Regions from separate parts of the Pantoea sp. X-Soil-YNGN-775 genome, predicted to be linked through region 2. Evidence: predicted binding sites of a transcription regulator. Region 2 holds the regulator's gene; the other holds the start of a gene.

Region 1 (8,128 bases), 480 kb from region 2:
CGGTATGGTGATGACCTCGCAGATCGCGGGCAACAGCAATGAAAAAGTGGCCTTTGCCCAGCTGCCAGGCTGGAAAACCTGGAATGAAGTAGCGCAGTTGCAGCAGTCGCTGCCGGTAAAGAGTGAGACCCAATGACGCAGTTACCTGCCGAATCCCTGAATCCCTTAACGCTGCCGCTCCGGGGTGAGCGGCTGATTGAGGCCTCAGCGGGGACCGGAAAAACCTTTACCATTGGTTTGCTCTATCTTCGTCTGCTGCTGGGATTAGGCGGCGAAAATGCTTACAGCCGTCCGCTGTCGGTTGAAGAAATTTTAGTTGTGACCTTCACCGAGGCCGCGACCGCTGAACTGCGCGGCCGTATCCGCGAGAATATCCATCAGCTGCGGCTGGCCTGTATCCGCGGTCACAGTGGCGACCCGATGCATCAGCTGCTGCTTGATCAGATACCGGATTTCGCGCACGCCGCAGCGCAACTGCTGGCGGCCGAGCGGCAGATGGATGAAGCGGCGATCTTTACTATCCACGGTTTCTGCCAGCGGATGCTCAACCTCAACGCGTTTGAATCGGGCATGCTGTTTGAGCAGGAGCTGATTGAAGATGAGCAGGCGCTGCTGAAGCAGTCGACGGCCGATTTCTGGCGGCGGCAGTGCTACCCGCTGTCGCTTGACGTGGCGCGGGTGATTGCGGCGGAATGGAGCGGGCCGGACAGCCTGCTGACCACGCTGCGTCCCTGGCTACAGGGTGAATCGCCCAGCCTGAAGCGGCCGCCTGCTGCCGATGAAACGCTGGCGTCACGCCATGCTCGCAATCTGGCGCGCATTACCTCAATCAAGCAGCAGTGGCTGTCGCTCAGTGCCGATGTTGAAGGCATCATCAGCGCCTCCGGTGTCGATAAGCGCAGCTACAGCAGTAAAAATTTGCCGATCTGGGTGGCGAAAGTCACACAGTGGGCCAACAGCGAAACGCTGGATTACCAGCTGCCGAAAGAGCTGGAGCGTTTTGGTCAGCAGGTGCTGGAGGAGAAAACCAAAAAAGGTGAAGCCCCGCGTCATGCAGTGTTTGACGCCATCGATCGGTTTCTGGCGGAACCGCTGTCGCTGCGTGATGTGATCATTGCACAGGCGCTGACTGACGTGCGCGCCACCGTCCAGCGTGAGAAACGGCTGCGGGCGCTGTTAGGCTTTGATGATCTGCTGAGCAAGCTGGATGAGGCGTTGCAGCAGCCGGGCGGCATCCTGCTGGCTGAGACCATTCGGGCACGGTTCCCGGTCGCCCTGATCGATGAATTCCAGGATACCGATCCGCAGCAGTACCGCATTTTCCGCACGCTGTATATCAACCAGCCAGAACAGGCGCTGTTGCTAATCGGTGACCCTAAGCAGGCGATTTATGCCTTCCGCGGCGCGGATATTTTTACCTATCTGCGCGCGAGAAGCGAAGTTAGCGCTCACTACACGCTCGATACTAACTGGCGCTCGTCACCGGAAATGGTCGATAGCGTTAACCGGCTGTTTTCTCAGCTGGAATCGCCGTTTCTGTTCTCCGCTATTCCTTTCCTGCAGGTCAAAGCGGCGGCACCGAATCAGGCGCTGAAACTAATCTATGACGATCGGCCGCAACCGGCGCTGCGCTTCTGGTTACAGCCCGGGGCAGGCGTCGGCAGCAGCGATTATCAGCAGTTTATGGCGCGTCAGTGTGCGGCGGATATCAGCCGCTGGCTGGTGGCCGGACAGCAGGGACGTGCCAGCTTAGGAAAGGGGGAGTCGCTGCGTCCGGTGCGTGCGTCCGATATCACCGTGCTGGTGCGCAGCCGTAACGAAGCGGGTTTGATCCGCGATGCGCTCAATGCACTGTCGATTCCCTCGGTCTATCTCTCCAGTCGCGACAGCGTCTACACCACGCCTGAAGCGCGGGAACTGCTGTGGCTGCTGCAGGCGATCCAGGCACCGGAGCAGGAGCGGCTGGTGCGCAGTGCGCTGGCGACTTCTATCTTCGCCATTGACGCCGCCACGCTCGATGCGCTGACCCAAAATGAGCGCGAGTGGGATGCGCTGGTCGAGCAGTTTGCCGTCTGGCAGCAGCTGTGGCACCAGCGTGGTGTGTTGCCGATGCTGCGCGACGTGATGATCAAGCGTCAGCTGGCTGAAAATATGCTGGCCTCCGAAAACGGTGAGCGCCGCCTGACCGATCTGATGCATCTGGGCGAACTGCTGCAGGAAGCCTCAGTACAGCTCGACAGCCCGCACGCGCTGGTGCGCTTTCTGGCCCAGCAGATTGCCCGACCCAATAGCCAGGCGGCCAGCCAGCAGCTGCGGCTGGAAAGCGATCGCCATCTGGTGCAAATCGTCACCATCCATAAATCGAAAGGGCTGCAATATCCGCTGGTCTGGCTGCCGTTTGCCGCTGGCTACCGTGAGGCGGCCAGTGCGCTTTATCACGATCGTGAAAGTTTTGCCGCCTTGCTGGATGTGCAGGGTGATGCCCAGAGCATGGAGCTGGCCGAAGAGGAGCGACTGGCGGAGGATTTGCGTCTGCTCTATGTGGCGCTGACCCGCTCGGTTTATCACTGCAGCGTCGGCATTGCGCCGTTGATCAAGGGAACGCGTAAAAAAGAGGGTGACAGCGATCTGCACAACAGCGCACTCGGTTATCTGGTGCAGCGGGGTGAAGCGGCCGATGCGCAACAGCTCAGCCAGCGGTTAGCGGCGTTAAGCGGCAACGGGATTGAGGTGATCGCTGACGACCTGCGGCCGGGTGAAGTCTGGCAGGATCGGCCGACCGGCGATCAAGCCTTAAGCAGCAGAGAAGTGACGCGCGCGCTGGCCGATGCCTGGCGGGTCACCAGTTACTCTGGCCTGCAACAACACCACAGCTCCGCACTGCTGGATGCGCTGCCGAATTTCGATATTGATGCGGCAGGCGAAGAGGAGAGCGGCGAAGAAGCGGCTCTCACGCCTCATCACTTTCCACGCGGTGCCGCACCGGGCACCTTTTTGCACGGTCTGTTTGAATCGATCGACTTTGCCGAACCGCCGGATGCGTTCTGGCTGGAAGATCAGCTGCAGCATCATGGCTATCCGCTGAGCTGGTTACCGGTGATCCAGCAGTGGATTGAGCGGGTACTGCATACGCCGCTCAATGATGACGGCCTGACGCTGTCGGCGATAAACAGCAGTGACCGGCTGATCGAGATGGAATTCTATCTGCCGATTAATAATCTGCTGACCGCTGCCGATCTTGACGATCTGCTGCGCCGTCACGACCCGCTGTCACAGCAGGCGGCAGCACTCGATTTTCGTCAGGTGCAGGGCATGCTAAAAGGCTTTATCGATCTGGTGTTCCGCTGGCAGGGAAAATATTATCTGCTCGACTACAAGTCGAACTGGCTGGGAGAGAGCCACGCCGCGTATACCCCAGAGGCGATGGCACAGGCGATGATCGACCACCGCTACGATTTACAGTATCAGCTGTATACCCTGGCGCTGCATCGCTATCTTCAGCACCGTCTGCAGGATTATGATTATCAGCGCCACTTCGGCGGAGTGTTTTATCTGTTTTTACGCGGGATGGATGGCAGTTCCCCGGATAACGGTATTTTTGCCACCCGTCCCAGCGAAGCCTTTATTGAAGAGATTGATGCGTTGTTTGGTCACACCAGGGAGATGTCATGAGTGAAATGCTGAGCTTGCTGCTTCAGGCGGTAGAGAAGCGTCTCCTGCGGCCGTTAGATATTCAGTTTGCTCGTCTGCTGGCGGATGAGTCGCAACCGGCACGGCTGCTTGCGGCGGCCTGCGTCAGCGCGGAAGCGGGGGAAGGCCATGTCTGTCTGCCGCTGGATAACCTGAGCGAAGCGGGCCTGTTTGCGGGCCGTCAGCCCGCGCTGGCGCAGGCTTTGTGGCAGGCTGCCGGCGCGCCGGATGACTGGCCATCACTGCTGGCCGACTGGTCTGCGGTCAGTGACGGCAGCCTGGTCACCCCGCTGGTACTCAGTAATCGCCGTCTCTATCTGCATCGTCTGTGGCACAGCGAGGGCAGAGTGGCGAGCTTCTTTGCCCTGCAGGAGGTGAAATCGGCGTTTGATGCCGGGGCGGCCAGTGAGGTGCTGAATACCCTGTTCGGCAATCGTCCGGATGACTGGCAGAAAATCGCGGCCGCTGTCGCGCTGACCCGCAAGACCGCCGTTATTTCTGGCGGGCCCGGCACCGGGAAAACCACCACGGTCGCTAAGCTCCTCGCCGCGCTGATTCGGCTTAATCCTGGCAATTTACGCATTCAGTTAGCCGCGCCAACCGGCAAAGCCGCGGCGCGCCTTACCGAATCGCTTGGCAACGCGTTGCAGAATTTAGCGGTCAGCGAGGAAGAACGTCAGCGCTTTCCGACGGAAGCGACCACGCTGCATCGCCTGCTGGGCGCGCAGCCGGACACCCAGCGTCTGCGCTACCACGCCGGTAACCGGCTGCATCTCGATGTGCTGGTGGTCGATGAAGCCTCTATGGTCGATCTGTCGATGATGGCGAAGCTGATCGCCGCACTGCCGGCCCATGCTCGGGTGGTGTTTCTGGGCGATCGTGACCAGCTGGCTTCGGTCGAGGCGGGGGCGGTGCTGGGCGATATCTGTCGCTGTAGCGAAAGCGGCTATAGCCTGGCGCGCGCGGAACAGCTCGCCTTGCTGACCGGATGTTCGCTGCAGGGCAGTGACGATCGGCTGGCACCTGCGGTTCGCGACAGTATCTGCCTGCTGCAAAAAAGTTACCGTTTTGACGCTAAATCGGGCATCGGCCAGCTGGCTCAGGCGATTAACCTCGGCGATGCACAGCAGGTGAAGGCAGTGTTCGCTGCGGGCTACCAGGACCTCAGCTATCAGCCGTTAACCAGTGGCGAAGCCTATCAGGCGATGCTGGATGAGGTGGCGCAGGGCTATCAGCCTTATTTGCAGCTGATCAGGCAACAGGCGTCTCCTGCCGAAGTGCTGGCCGCCTTTGGTCGCTATCAGCTGCTGTGTGCATTACGTGACGGGCCCTTTGGCGTGCAGGGCCTTAACCAGCGGGTTGAACAGCGGCTGATGCAGCTGCAGCGAATCCGACGCCCCGCAATCGGCGGGCGCTGGTATGCCGGACGTCCGGTGATGATCACCCGTAACGACAGCGCGCTGGGGCTGTTCAATGGCGATATCGGCATTACGCTGCGTGACGAAGAGGGCAACCTGAAAGTCTTTTTCCCGCTGCCGGATGGCAGCATCAAAGCGATTCAGCCGAGCCGCTTACCCTCGCATGAAACTGCCTGGGTGATGACGGTACACAAATCGCAGGGGTCGGAGTTTGAACATACTGCGCTGGTGATGCCAACCCAGTTTCTGCCGGTATTGACCCGTGAGCTGGTTTACACCGCGATTACGCGCGCCCGTAAACAGCTGACGCTCTACAGCGATCCAGCGGTGTTTCAGCGCGCCGTTCAGCTGCAAACGCAGCGGCGTAGCGGTCTGGTTGAGCGGCTGGGCGAGGCAGGATAAATCACAGGAAAAGCGGGCCGGGCGGCATCAACCGCCCGGTCCTGCTGGCGCTTATAGCGTGTTGCGGCTCAGATCGGCCATCAGAACTTTTGAGCGACGCTGATAGTTATACATCTCTTTTTTACTCTCAGGCAGCGACTCAATATCAACCGGCGTAAAGCCGCGTTCCTGGAACCAGTGAATACTGCGGGTGGTTAACACAAACAGCTTCTGCAGCCCCATCTGGCGCGCCTGCAACGCCACGCGCTGCAGCAACATTTCACCGCGCGATGAACTGCGGTAGTCGGGATGGACCGCCACGCAGGCCATCTCACCGATTTTCTCATCCATAAACGGATAGAGCGCGGCACAGGCGATGGTCAGATTGTCGCGCTGAATGATGGTGAATTTATCGATCTCCATCTCCAGCTGTTCGCGTGAGCGACGCACCAGAATCCCCTGTTGCTCCAGCGGCCGGATCAGTTCGAGAATACCGCCGATATCATTAATATTGGCACGACGAATCTGCTCAGCCGACTCCATCACAATCTGGGTACCGATGCCGTCGCGTGAGAACAGCTCCTGCAACAGCGCGCCATCTTCCTGATAGCTGATCAGATGGCTACGCCGCACGCCGCTGCGGCAGGCTTTAACCGCGCCGCGCAGGAAACGGACGGTGCCGGAGAGATAATCACCGCCGCTTTCAATCTCATCAATGCGCGCCTGGGCATCATTCGGGAACAGTTCGGAGATAATATTGCCTTCGCTGTCCAGTGCGCCCTGTTCAGAGCAGAAGCCGATCATCTTTTCTGCTTTGAGTTTGATCGCCAGCTGGGTCGCGACCTCTTCTGAAGTAAGATTGAAACTCTCACCGGTCACTGAAACCGCCACCGGACCAAGCAGCACAATCGCATCGTTATCCAGCTGACGATGAATCGCCTCTTCATCGATACGACGAATACGCCCGCTGTGACAATAATCGACGCCATCATCGACACCCAGCGGCTGCGCAATAATGAAGTTGCCGCTGACCACATTGATATGCGCGCCCTGCAGCGGGGTATTGTTGAGGCTCATCGACAGACGGGCGGTGATATCTAACTGCAGACGACCGGCCGCCTGCTTCACCAGTTCCAGCGATTGCGCGTCGGTAACCCGGGTAAACTTGTGATAAACCGGCTCCAGCTGGTGTTCCGCGAGGCTGGCATCAATCTGCGGACGAGCGCCATAGACCACCACCAGGCGGATACCGAGGCTGTGCAGCAGGCCTATATCATTAACGATGCCCGAGAAGTTCTCATGCTCAATCGCCTCGCCGCCCAGCATGATGACAAACGTCTTACCCCGGTGGGCATTGATATAGGGAACGGTATGGCGAAAACCCTGAACCAGTTCAGTACTACGTTCCTTCACAGCCAGCCCTCAGTGAATGTTTATTCGAATTTTTTGTATTTTTATTCTTTTCACTGCGATTTTGCAAGCGCTAATCCTGACGAAAATTTACGTTTTTTCGGGTGTCAAAGCCGCTAACAGCCTGCATTATTTAGGGTTTCCGGGGTGACATCACCTTCTGGATTGGATAAAGTTTTCGCCGCCATTTGATTAACTGGCGCTTTTTTAGACATTACACAGCAGCTGGAGCGGCATGTCGGATTTTAATTCCCACTTTTCACGCAGACGATTTTTACAAGGAACCGGCGCGTTACTGATGTTAAGCGTCAGCCGGGTCGGTATGGCCGCTAAAAACCATATCGTCGCGGTACGCATCTGGCCATCATCAACCTATTCCCGTATGACGCTGGAATCGAATGTGGCGCTGAAATATAAGCAGTTTGCCCTGAGTCATCCGGAACGGCTGGTGATCGATATTGAAGGCCTGCACCTCAATACGGTACTGAAAGGGGTCGATAAGCAGGTGAGGGTAGATGATCCCTTCATTAAAAATGCACGTGTCGGCCAGTTTGACAGCAATACGGTGCGGGTGGTGCTGGAGCTAAAGCGCAGCGTAGCACCGAAGATCTTTAACCTGTCGCCGGTGGCGGGGATCAATCACCGGCTGGTAGTGGATCTCTATCCGAGCCAGAATCAGGTTGAAGACGATCCGCTGCTGGCGTTGCTGAGGGACTATAATCAGGGCGATCTTGAGAAAAATGAAACGGTGCAGGCGCCGCTACCGGGTAAAGCCGGGCGCGATCGTCCGATCATTATCATGATCGATCCCGGCCATGGCGGCGAAGATCCGGGCGCGCACGGCAAATATAAAACCCGTGAGAAAGATATTGTGCTGAAGATCGGCCGACGGCTGAAAGCGTTGATCGATAAAGAAGCCAACATGAAGGCCTACATGACGCGCAATGAAGATGTGTTTATTCCGCTGCGCGTCAGAGTGGCCAAAGCCCGTAAGCAGCGCGCCGATCTGTTTGTTTCAATCCATGCCGATGCGTTCACCAGCCGGGCGGCGCGCGGTTCGTCGGTGTTTGCACTCTCTACCAGCGGCGCGACCTCAGCCGCGGCCCGCTTCCTGGCACAGACCCAGAACGAATCTGACCTGATTGGCGGCGTCAGCAAAAGCGGCGATCGTTATCTCGACCATACCATGTTCGATATGGTGCAGCGGCAGACCATCCATGACAGCCTGA
Region 2 (8,128 bases):
GCACCGGCGAAGGTGAGCAGTGAAGAGGTGACCACCATCCTGAAGCAGGCGGCTGAACGTTGCAGTTATGTGCTGGATTCGCCGCCGCCGGAAGTGTTCCTGGTCGATTTACAGCAGGGGATCCAGCTGTTCGAACTGCGTGTGCATGCAGCCGAGATGGGACATCGCATGCCGCTGCGTCACGAACTGCATCAGCTGATTCTGAGCGGATTTGAGCAGCACGGCATCGAGATGCCGTTCCCGCCTTTCCAGATGCGAATGGAAACGCTGGGCAAGAAACTGCCGGCCAGCAACGGGACACCGGCCGCACGCGCCTATAAATCAGGCGGCCTGTAAACGACAACGCCCGGCTAAGCCGGGCGTTGTTGGATTCAGGCGGCGATTACTGCTTCACAAACGCTTCGCCCTGCTCGATATCTTTCTTCAGCGTTTCCAGCATGCCGTTCAGCGCCTGCTGTTCGAAAGCGCTCAGGGTGCCAATCGGCTTGCGTTCGGCAATGCCGTTTTTACCCAGCAGCAGCGGCTGTGAAAAGAAACGCGCATATTCGCCGTCCCCTTCTACGTAAGCACACTCCACCACGTTAGCCTCGCCGTTAAGCGCCCGCACCAGCGACAAGCCGAAGCGAGCCGCAGCCTGCCCCATCGACAGCGTCGCAGAACCGCCACCGGCTTTGGCCTCAACCACTTCGGTTCCGGCATTCTGGATGCGTTTGGTGAGGTCAGCTACTTCCTGCTCGCTAAAGCTGACGCCTGAAACCTGCGACAACAGCGGCAGGATGGTCACGCCGGAATGACCGCCGATAACCGGCACCTCAATCTCGCCAGGCTGTTTGCCTTTCAGCGCCGCGACAAAGGTATTGGCACGAATAATATCCAGCGTGGTGACGCCGAACAGACGATTTTTGTCATAGACGCCGTGTTTTTTCAGGACTTCAGCCGCAATCGCCACCGTAGTATTGACCGGATTGGTGATCACACCGATTAACGCTTTGGGCGCGGTGGTCGCCACCTGGTCAATCAGGTTACGCACAATGCCGGCGTTAACGTTGAACAGGTCGGCGCGGTCCATACCGGGTTTGCGTGCCACACCGGCAGAAATCAGTACCACATCGGCACCCTGCAATGCTGGCGTGGCGTCTTCTCCACTAAATCCCTTGATCGCCACCGCAGTCGGAATATGGCTGAGATCGACGGCAACGCCCGGTGTCACCGGCGCGATGTCATACAGTGAAAGTTCTGAACCTGCGGGAAGCTGGGTTTTGAGTAGAAGTGCGAGCGCCTGGCCTATGCCGCCAGCGGCACCGAGTACGGCAACTTTCATTCTTAACTCCTTATTAAGGTGGGGCAGAGAAGAGCCGGAATTCCATCTGTGTCAGACCTTAATCAACTGCTCAGGTGATGACGCGTATCCGTTGTTAATTCTACGTGTTTTCACACGCGATCGCCGGATTCATAAGTTACTTATCATCTTAATACCTGAATGACCGACAACTTTGCCGTCGGCAGACAGAGAACGGCTACGTGCGTTTTCTGTTACTACACCACCAATAATATAACAACTTTGCAACCTTCGCCTTTCGGCGCTGTGACAGGGGTTTTGGTCTGGGACGATTTCTTTGCTATTATCGCCGCCCGCTAGCCGCCCGAACCCTGCTCATCAATCAACCGATTGCATAAAAATGCATTTAAATGCATAATCACCACTCTGCCGCGGGCGGATGTGCGGTTATTCCCTCTATTTATTGGTAACCTATGCGAAACCCATCGAAACAAGACGATCTGATCAAGGCTTTCAAAGCCTTATTAAAAGAAGAAAAATTCAGTTCCCAGGGCGAAATCGTTCAGGCGCTCCAGGATGAAGGCTTCGAGAACATTAACCAGTCAAAAGTTTCTCGTATGCTGACCAAGTTTGGCGCGGTACGCACCCGTAATGCCAAGATGGAGATGGTTTACTGCTTGCCCGCCGAGCTTGGCGTGCCGACTACCACCAGCCCGTTAAAAAATCTGGTGCTCGACATCGATTACAACGATGCGCTGGTCGTGATTCATACCAGCCCAGGCGCCGCGCAGCTGATTGCGCGCCTGCTTGACTCGCTGGGTAAATCAGAAGGCATCCTCGGCACCATCGCTGGCGATGACACTATCTTTATTACCCGCGCGCGCGACTTTACGGTTAAGCAGCTGCACGGGGCGATTCTTAACCTGTTTGAACAGGAACTCTGATAACGAGGCTGTTGATCGGGCCGCGCGCGACCGGTCAACAGCCCTTTCTGCCCGCCCCTGCATCTCTCCCGGCCTTATCCTGTTTTAAATCAAACAGTTAGTCCGCACTTCGACCTAATTTTGTCTTTGAAAATATTGGTCATACCTTTTGGTCTGCTTAACCTTTTGCGGTATTTTACACTGCTTTACATCACTACTCTGGCGTCATTACCCAGATCTAAATCAAAGACCAGTCTGATCGACCAGTGATTTTCGCACAAAAAGATAAATTGGTTTATCTCCCTGTTTTCGCAATAAAAAACGGCGAAAAGGTCATTTTTCCGCCGTTTTTTATAACGTTGAGTTATTAAAAGTAGCCATAAGGATAAAGAATCACAAAAAAACATTATTAGCGGAGTATTAATTTCTTCCGTTATTAGTTCTATACTTCTTTTCGTGATGCAAATCACACCAACTAAAAAGATAAAAATTGACGACGAGGAAAAATATATGAACGTAAAAACGACTATCGCCACCCTGAGCATTCTCTCTGCCCTCTCTTTTGGTGCTGTAGCAGCAGAATCTGTCACAGCCGCACAGGCTCAGGATCTGCAACCGGCGGGTACCATTAGCGTCAGCGGCGTTGCGGGCTCACCGATGGAAATTAATCAGCAGTTGAGCGAAAAAGCCGATCAGCAGGGTGCAAAAGCCTACCGCGTGATTGAGGCGTACAACAACGGTAACTATCACGCTACCGCCCGTCTGTACAACTAAGTTCAGCCCAACCCCATATCGCCAGTAGCCCACTTTTTGATGCGCGGTTATGCGCCTCGGTGGGAAACGGCAACACAGTTCAGGAGAGTTGACCATGAAAACCACATTCGCTATTGCCGTACTCGGTCTGGCTTCGCTGTTCTCAGTGGGAGCCAGCGCAGCCAGCCTGGTTTCTAACCAGCAGGCACAGAGCCAGAATCTGCAGCCGATGAATCAGACTATCAGCGTCAGCGGTCGTGACGGCGATCAGACCAATATCCGTCAGGTTCTGTCAGAGAAAGCGGATGCGCAGGGCGCCAGCCACTATCGCATCATCGAAAACAACCAGGATGACACCTATCACGTCACCGCTGAGCTGTATAAATAATTAACCGTTATGACGCCGTGAAAGGCGCCTGAGAGAACAGAGTCGACGACCCGCTTCTTCTTTTCACCGCAGGTTGTTGAACGTATTGAGGAGACGAAAAATGAAAATCAAAACAACCATCGCTACAGTCAGCCTGCTTTCCGTTATGGCGTTCGGCGCATCTGCCGCCCAGCTGGTAACCGGCGAGCAAGCGCAGACTCTGCAGCCTGCGGGCACCGTAACCATCAGCGGTACAGCGGGAGCCCCGATGGATTATCGCGCTGAGCTGTCTCAGAAAGCCGATGAACAGGGTGCCAGCGCTTATAAAGTGATTGAAGCGCGCACCGGTGATAACTATCACTTCACCGCTCAGCTGTATAAATAATTCCTCGTCAGATTCATGACGAACCCTTTGGCCCCGCTCGCCGGGGCCCTTTTTCATCTGACGTTAAAATGCAGCTGGCCTTCCAGCTCCTCTTCCGCTTCATCAAACAGCAGAATCAGCGCGCCATAACGTCGTCGCTGCCCTTTCCCCAGGTTCACAAACTCTATTTCCAGCGGCATCGGCAATGATTCGCCGGTGACCACATCCCATAATCCATCCAGGTCGCAGATCCGCCGCTCCTCCAGCGAAAAACGCTCGCTGAACTGGCGAAAGAAGTGGGCCTGATCGACGATCTCATTGAAATCAAAACGCTCGGTTTTCATGCTGACGGCTCCCATGCTCCGTCTGCGGGCGACCCGCGCCGCCCGTTCATATCCGCTAGCCCAAACCGCCGAGGTGCAGCGCTTTGACCTCCAGATACTCTTCCATGCCCAGCACTGAACCTTCGCGGCCCAGGCCAGACTCTTTCACGCCACCAAACGGCGCCAGTTCGGTCGATACCGCGCATTCGTTAATGCCGATCATGCCGCTTTCCAGCGCGGCAGAGACGCGGAATACCCGCTGCAGGTTCTGGGTGTAGAAGTAGGCGGCCAGACCGAACGGCGTATCGTTGGCACGGCGAATCACCTCATCTTCGTCATCGAAACGAAAGCAGGCCGCGACCGGACCAAAAGTCTCTTCCTGCGCCAGCTGCATCCCTTCGTGCGCCTCGGTAATGACCGTCGGTTGCCAGAAATTGCCGCCCAGCGCGTGGCGTTCACCGCCGGCCAGCAGTTTGCCGCCTTTGGCGACCGCGTCCTTCACGTGCTGCTCCACTTTTTCCAGCGCAGAGGCTTCAATCAGCGGCCCGACAATCACCCCTTCCTCCATGCCGTTGCCCACTTTCAGCTTGTTCACTTCCTCTGCCAGCTGGCGGGTAAAACGGTCATAGATGGCGTTATGAATGTAGAAGCGGTTAACGCTGACGCAGACCTGGCCTGCATTACGGAATTTGTTGGCGATAGCCCCCTGCACCGCCGCATCGATATCCGCATCCTCGAATACGATATAAGGCGCATTACCGCCCAGCTCCATTGAGACCTTTTTCATGGTTTCTGCCGCATTGCGCATCAGCAGCTTGCCGACCTCTGTCGAGCCGGTGAACGAGATTTTACGCACCGCTTTGCTGGCCATGATGGCGTCACTGATGGCATGCGTATCACCTGCCACCGCGTTGAGCACGCCATCCGGCACGCCCGCCTGTTTCGCCAGCGCCAGCAGCGCGAAGGCCGAGAGTGGCGTGTTGTTCGCCGGTTTAATGATGCCGGTACAGCCAGCGGCCAGCGCCGGCCCCAGTTTGCGGGTCAGCATCGCCATCGGGAAATTCCACGGCGTGATGGCGGCGACGACGCCAATCGGTTCACGCGTTGCCAGAATGCGGGAACCCGGTTTGGCTGGTGGAATAATTTCGCCGTTGGCGCGTTTTGCCTGTTCGGCAAACCACTGGATAAAGCTGGCGGCATACTCGACTTCGCCTTCCGCCTCTTTCAGCGGTTTACCCTGCTCGGCAGTCATCAGCTGGCCCAGCCAGCGTTTGTTTTCAATCATCAGCTGATACCAGCGATAAAGGATTTCAGCGCGCGCTTTGGCCGTCCGGGCACGCCAGGCGGGGAAGGCCCGCTCGGCGGCGGCTATCGCCTGTTCGGTTTCTGCTTTGCCCGCTTTAGCGACCTGCGCGATCACCTCGCCGGTGGCGGGATTGGTGACGTCAAACGTGGTGGAGGTGCGATGCCATTGACCATCGGCTAAATAGCCAGTCTGGAATAGTTCGCTTGATTGCAGTGATGTCATTGATTCGCTCCTGTCATTTTACCCTTCCGTCCGAAGAGTATAGTTGGCAAAAGCGACAGGTTTTGTGACGGGATGGCATTGCGCAGGCCGCTGCGGGTGACAGCGGCCGGTTTCAGATTTGGATGAGGGTGTTCTGATACTTGTTCAGCATGGTCGCCAGCCGTTTTACCGGTTCGGTGACGCTAATCGGCGCATCGTAGTGCAGCAGTTTTTCCTGATACACCTCCAGCTCCTGCAATAGCTGCTCAAAGTAGTGGCGGCGCTTGTCGTCGCTGCTGGCGGAGATCACCCGATCGGCGGTGTAGCGCAGTTGCCGGTGGTAGGCTGACAAATCATCATTCACCGGTATTTCCGCATTGCGTAACCGCTGATGTCCAATGATCAGCGTCAGCGCGATACGGTATTTGTCGATATCGCCAGGGAACAGATTCAGCAGCAGAAACAGTTGCTGGTAGAGCGCCGGCAGATGGTTTTCACGGCGGCGCGCCTGATTGGTGGTCATTGCCGACACCGCGGCATACATAAAGCGGTTAAGCAGTTTACGGCCGGTACGCGCTTTAGATTTATCGCGGATCAGCAGGATCACCATCATTGCCACGAAGCAGCCAATCACCTGGCCGAGCACGTTGTCGAGAAAGACGTTAAATTCGAACTTCATCGGATTATCCAGCACCAGCACGTTAATGGTGCCGATTAACGCCCCCAGGGTGCCCAGCTGTCGTCGCTGAATGAAGATCCCGCCAATAAAGCCCAGCAGGCCGATAGCAATACAGAGCAGCAGCGCGCTCTGCTGGGTGTTGGGCAGCACATAGATAAAGTAGAGCGCGCCGAGCGGCACCGCCACCGTCATGCCGTAGAGGAAATCTTTCGCCATCATCAGCGGATTCGGCATGCGCATCGCCAGGGCGGTAATCACTGCCAGCATCACCATGCAGCCGCTGCCGGACGTCCAGCCGGTATACAACCAGAACAGCGACCCCAGCGCGGTGGCCACAAAGGTGCGGATGCCGTTGATCATCGCATGATGGGTCTCAGCCGATCGCGCCTGAATCAGCACCTCGCGCTGCAGGATCTCCTCCTCCAGCGGGGTGATACGGCTGTTACTTTTAATGCCGTTGCGCAGCAACAGATATTCGGTCGCCGCACCGACCCAGCTCACCAGCGTAACCGGCGTGGTTTTGCCGCTGGCGCCAATCACCCGTCGCATCACCTTCATCCGCTTATGAACCTCATCAGCGGTTGTCGCCTCTTTTTCAACCAGCAAACGGTACTGCGGCGGAATGTAGTCAGGTCGTGAATTCTGGATCAGAAAGGTTTCTGCCGCCTGAGTAATCAGGGTCAGAGAGAGGGTGTTGAGCATCTGCAAACGACGGTTGCTGTTCTGCCAGCGCGAAGATTCCATCATCAGCTGGCTGCGCATACTGTTTAACGCCGTGGTACGCCGCACCAGCGCGCTCCAGGCTTTATCAACTTCCTCTTTATCGCCGTGCGCCACGCACAGCTGCAGCAGCTGATAATGCGCCACCAGCAGGGAATCCACTTCAGCGTCGATCACTTTTTTAATCGAGCGCGGCGAGAAGATCATATCCGCCAGAATGGCGCACAGAATCCCGAGCACGATTTCACTGCAACGCTCTACCGCGTACTGCGGTGCCAGCGTCAGGCCACCACTGGCGTCCGCGGTGACCACAATAATCAGCGCGGTGTAGCCCGCCAGCCCGAGCGCGTAGGAGTTTTCAACTTTAATCAGCGAAGAGAGCCAGACGCAAAGCCCGGCCCAGATACAGCACAGTAGCAGCATCACCACCGGCGCACGCACCGTGGCAATCATGATGGTCAGCGCGGCGATACAGCCGATGAAGGTGCCGATAATACGCAGAATGCCGCGATAACGCAGTGCGCCTGAATAGGGATCGCCACCGGCGGCGAAGGCGGTACCGCCGGCCACAATGCCCGCGGTCATCACCGCCCAGCGAGGCGTTTCAAGATTAAGGTGAAAGCCAATCATCAGCGCTGCAACCAGCGCGAAGGTCAGCTTCACCGGGAAACGCAAAAACTCGATCATATCGCCCTCTTAACCAAACTCACGCAGGCGATTGAACAGTCGGGTCATCGGCGAAACCTGTTCCGGCTGGCGATCGGCCTGGCCGGTGATCACCACCGTTGCCGTGGTGCCTGCCGGGAAGCGGTTGCCTGGCTGTTGATCAAGACGAATACGCACCGGCACACGCTGCGCCAGACGGACCCACTCCAGATTAGAGTCGATGGTTGCCATCCCTTTGCTGTCGACCGAACTGCTGCTGTTGGTAACGCCGGCAGCCACGCTGTCCACCGTACCGCGCAGCACTACATTACTGCCCAGCGGCGTCACTTCCGCGCGGAAACCCCGTTCAACGCCGTGTAGTTTGGTCTCTTCCAGGTAGGCCAGCACGTAGAAGGAGTGCTGCTGAACCAGCGCCACCGCCACCGAGCCGCGGGTGATGAACTCCCCTTCGTAGACATTCAGGTTGGTCACCCAGCCATCGGACGGCGCTTTCACGGTGGTGCGTTCCAGATCGATCTTCGCCAGATCGCGGGTCGCCACCGATTTC

The links. Region 2 encodes ArgR, which controls arginine synthesis, uptake and breakdown. Its sites were predicted from a motif close to ANTGAATAAAAATACANT; they were not measured.
Positions count from the first base shown of each region.
Region 1: argA (amino-acid N-acetyltransferase) is a predicted target of ArgR. The motif match lies at 6,935-6,952, and genes of this name have one in related genera.

Region 1 covers NZ_AP035945.1:3,285,710-3,293,837, reverse strand. The annotation lists gene ptrA (pitrilysin) at 1-136, shown strand, start outside; gene recB (exodeoxyribonuclease V subunit beta) at 133-3,672, shown strand; gene recD (exodeoxyribonuclease V subunit alpha) at 3,669-5,510, shown strand; gene argA (amino-acid N-acetyltransferase) at 5,562-6,902, opposite strand; gene amiC (N-acetylmuramoyl-L-alanine amidase AmiC) at 7,135-8,128, shown strand, end outside.
Region 2 covers NZ_AP035945.1:3,765,142-3,773,269, forward strand. The annotation lists gene mscM (miniconductance mechanosensitive channel MscM) at 1-336, shown strand, start outside; gene mdh (malate dehydrogenase) at 383-1,321, opposite strand; gene argR (transcriptional regulator ArgR) at 1,753-2,223, shown strand; gene yhcN (peroxide/acid stress response protein YhcN) at 2,713-2,976, shown strand; gene AC6I8I_RS17630 (YdgH/BhsA/McbA-like domain containing protein) at 3,071-3,343, shown strand; gene yhcN (peroxide/acid stress response protein YhcN) at 3,444-3,707, shown strand; gene AC6I8I_RS17640 (barstar family protein) at 3,761-4,030, opposite strand; gene AC6I8I_RS17645 (NAD-dependent succinate-semialdehyde dehydrogenase) at 4,086-5,537, opposite strand; gene aaeB (p-hydroxybenzoic acid efflux pump subunit AaeB) at 5,650-7,602, opposite strand; gene aaeA (p-hydroxybenzoic acid efflux pump subunit AaeA) at 7,612-8,128, opposite strand, start outside.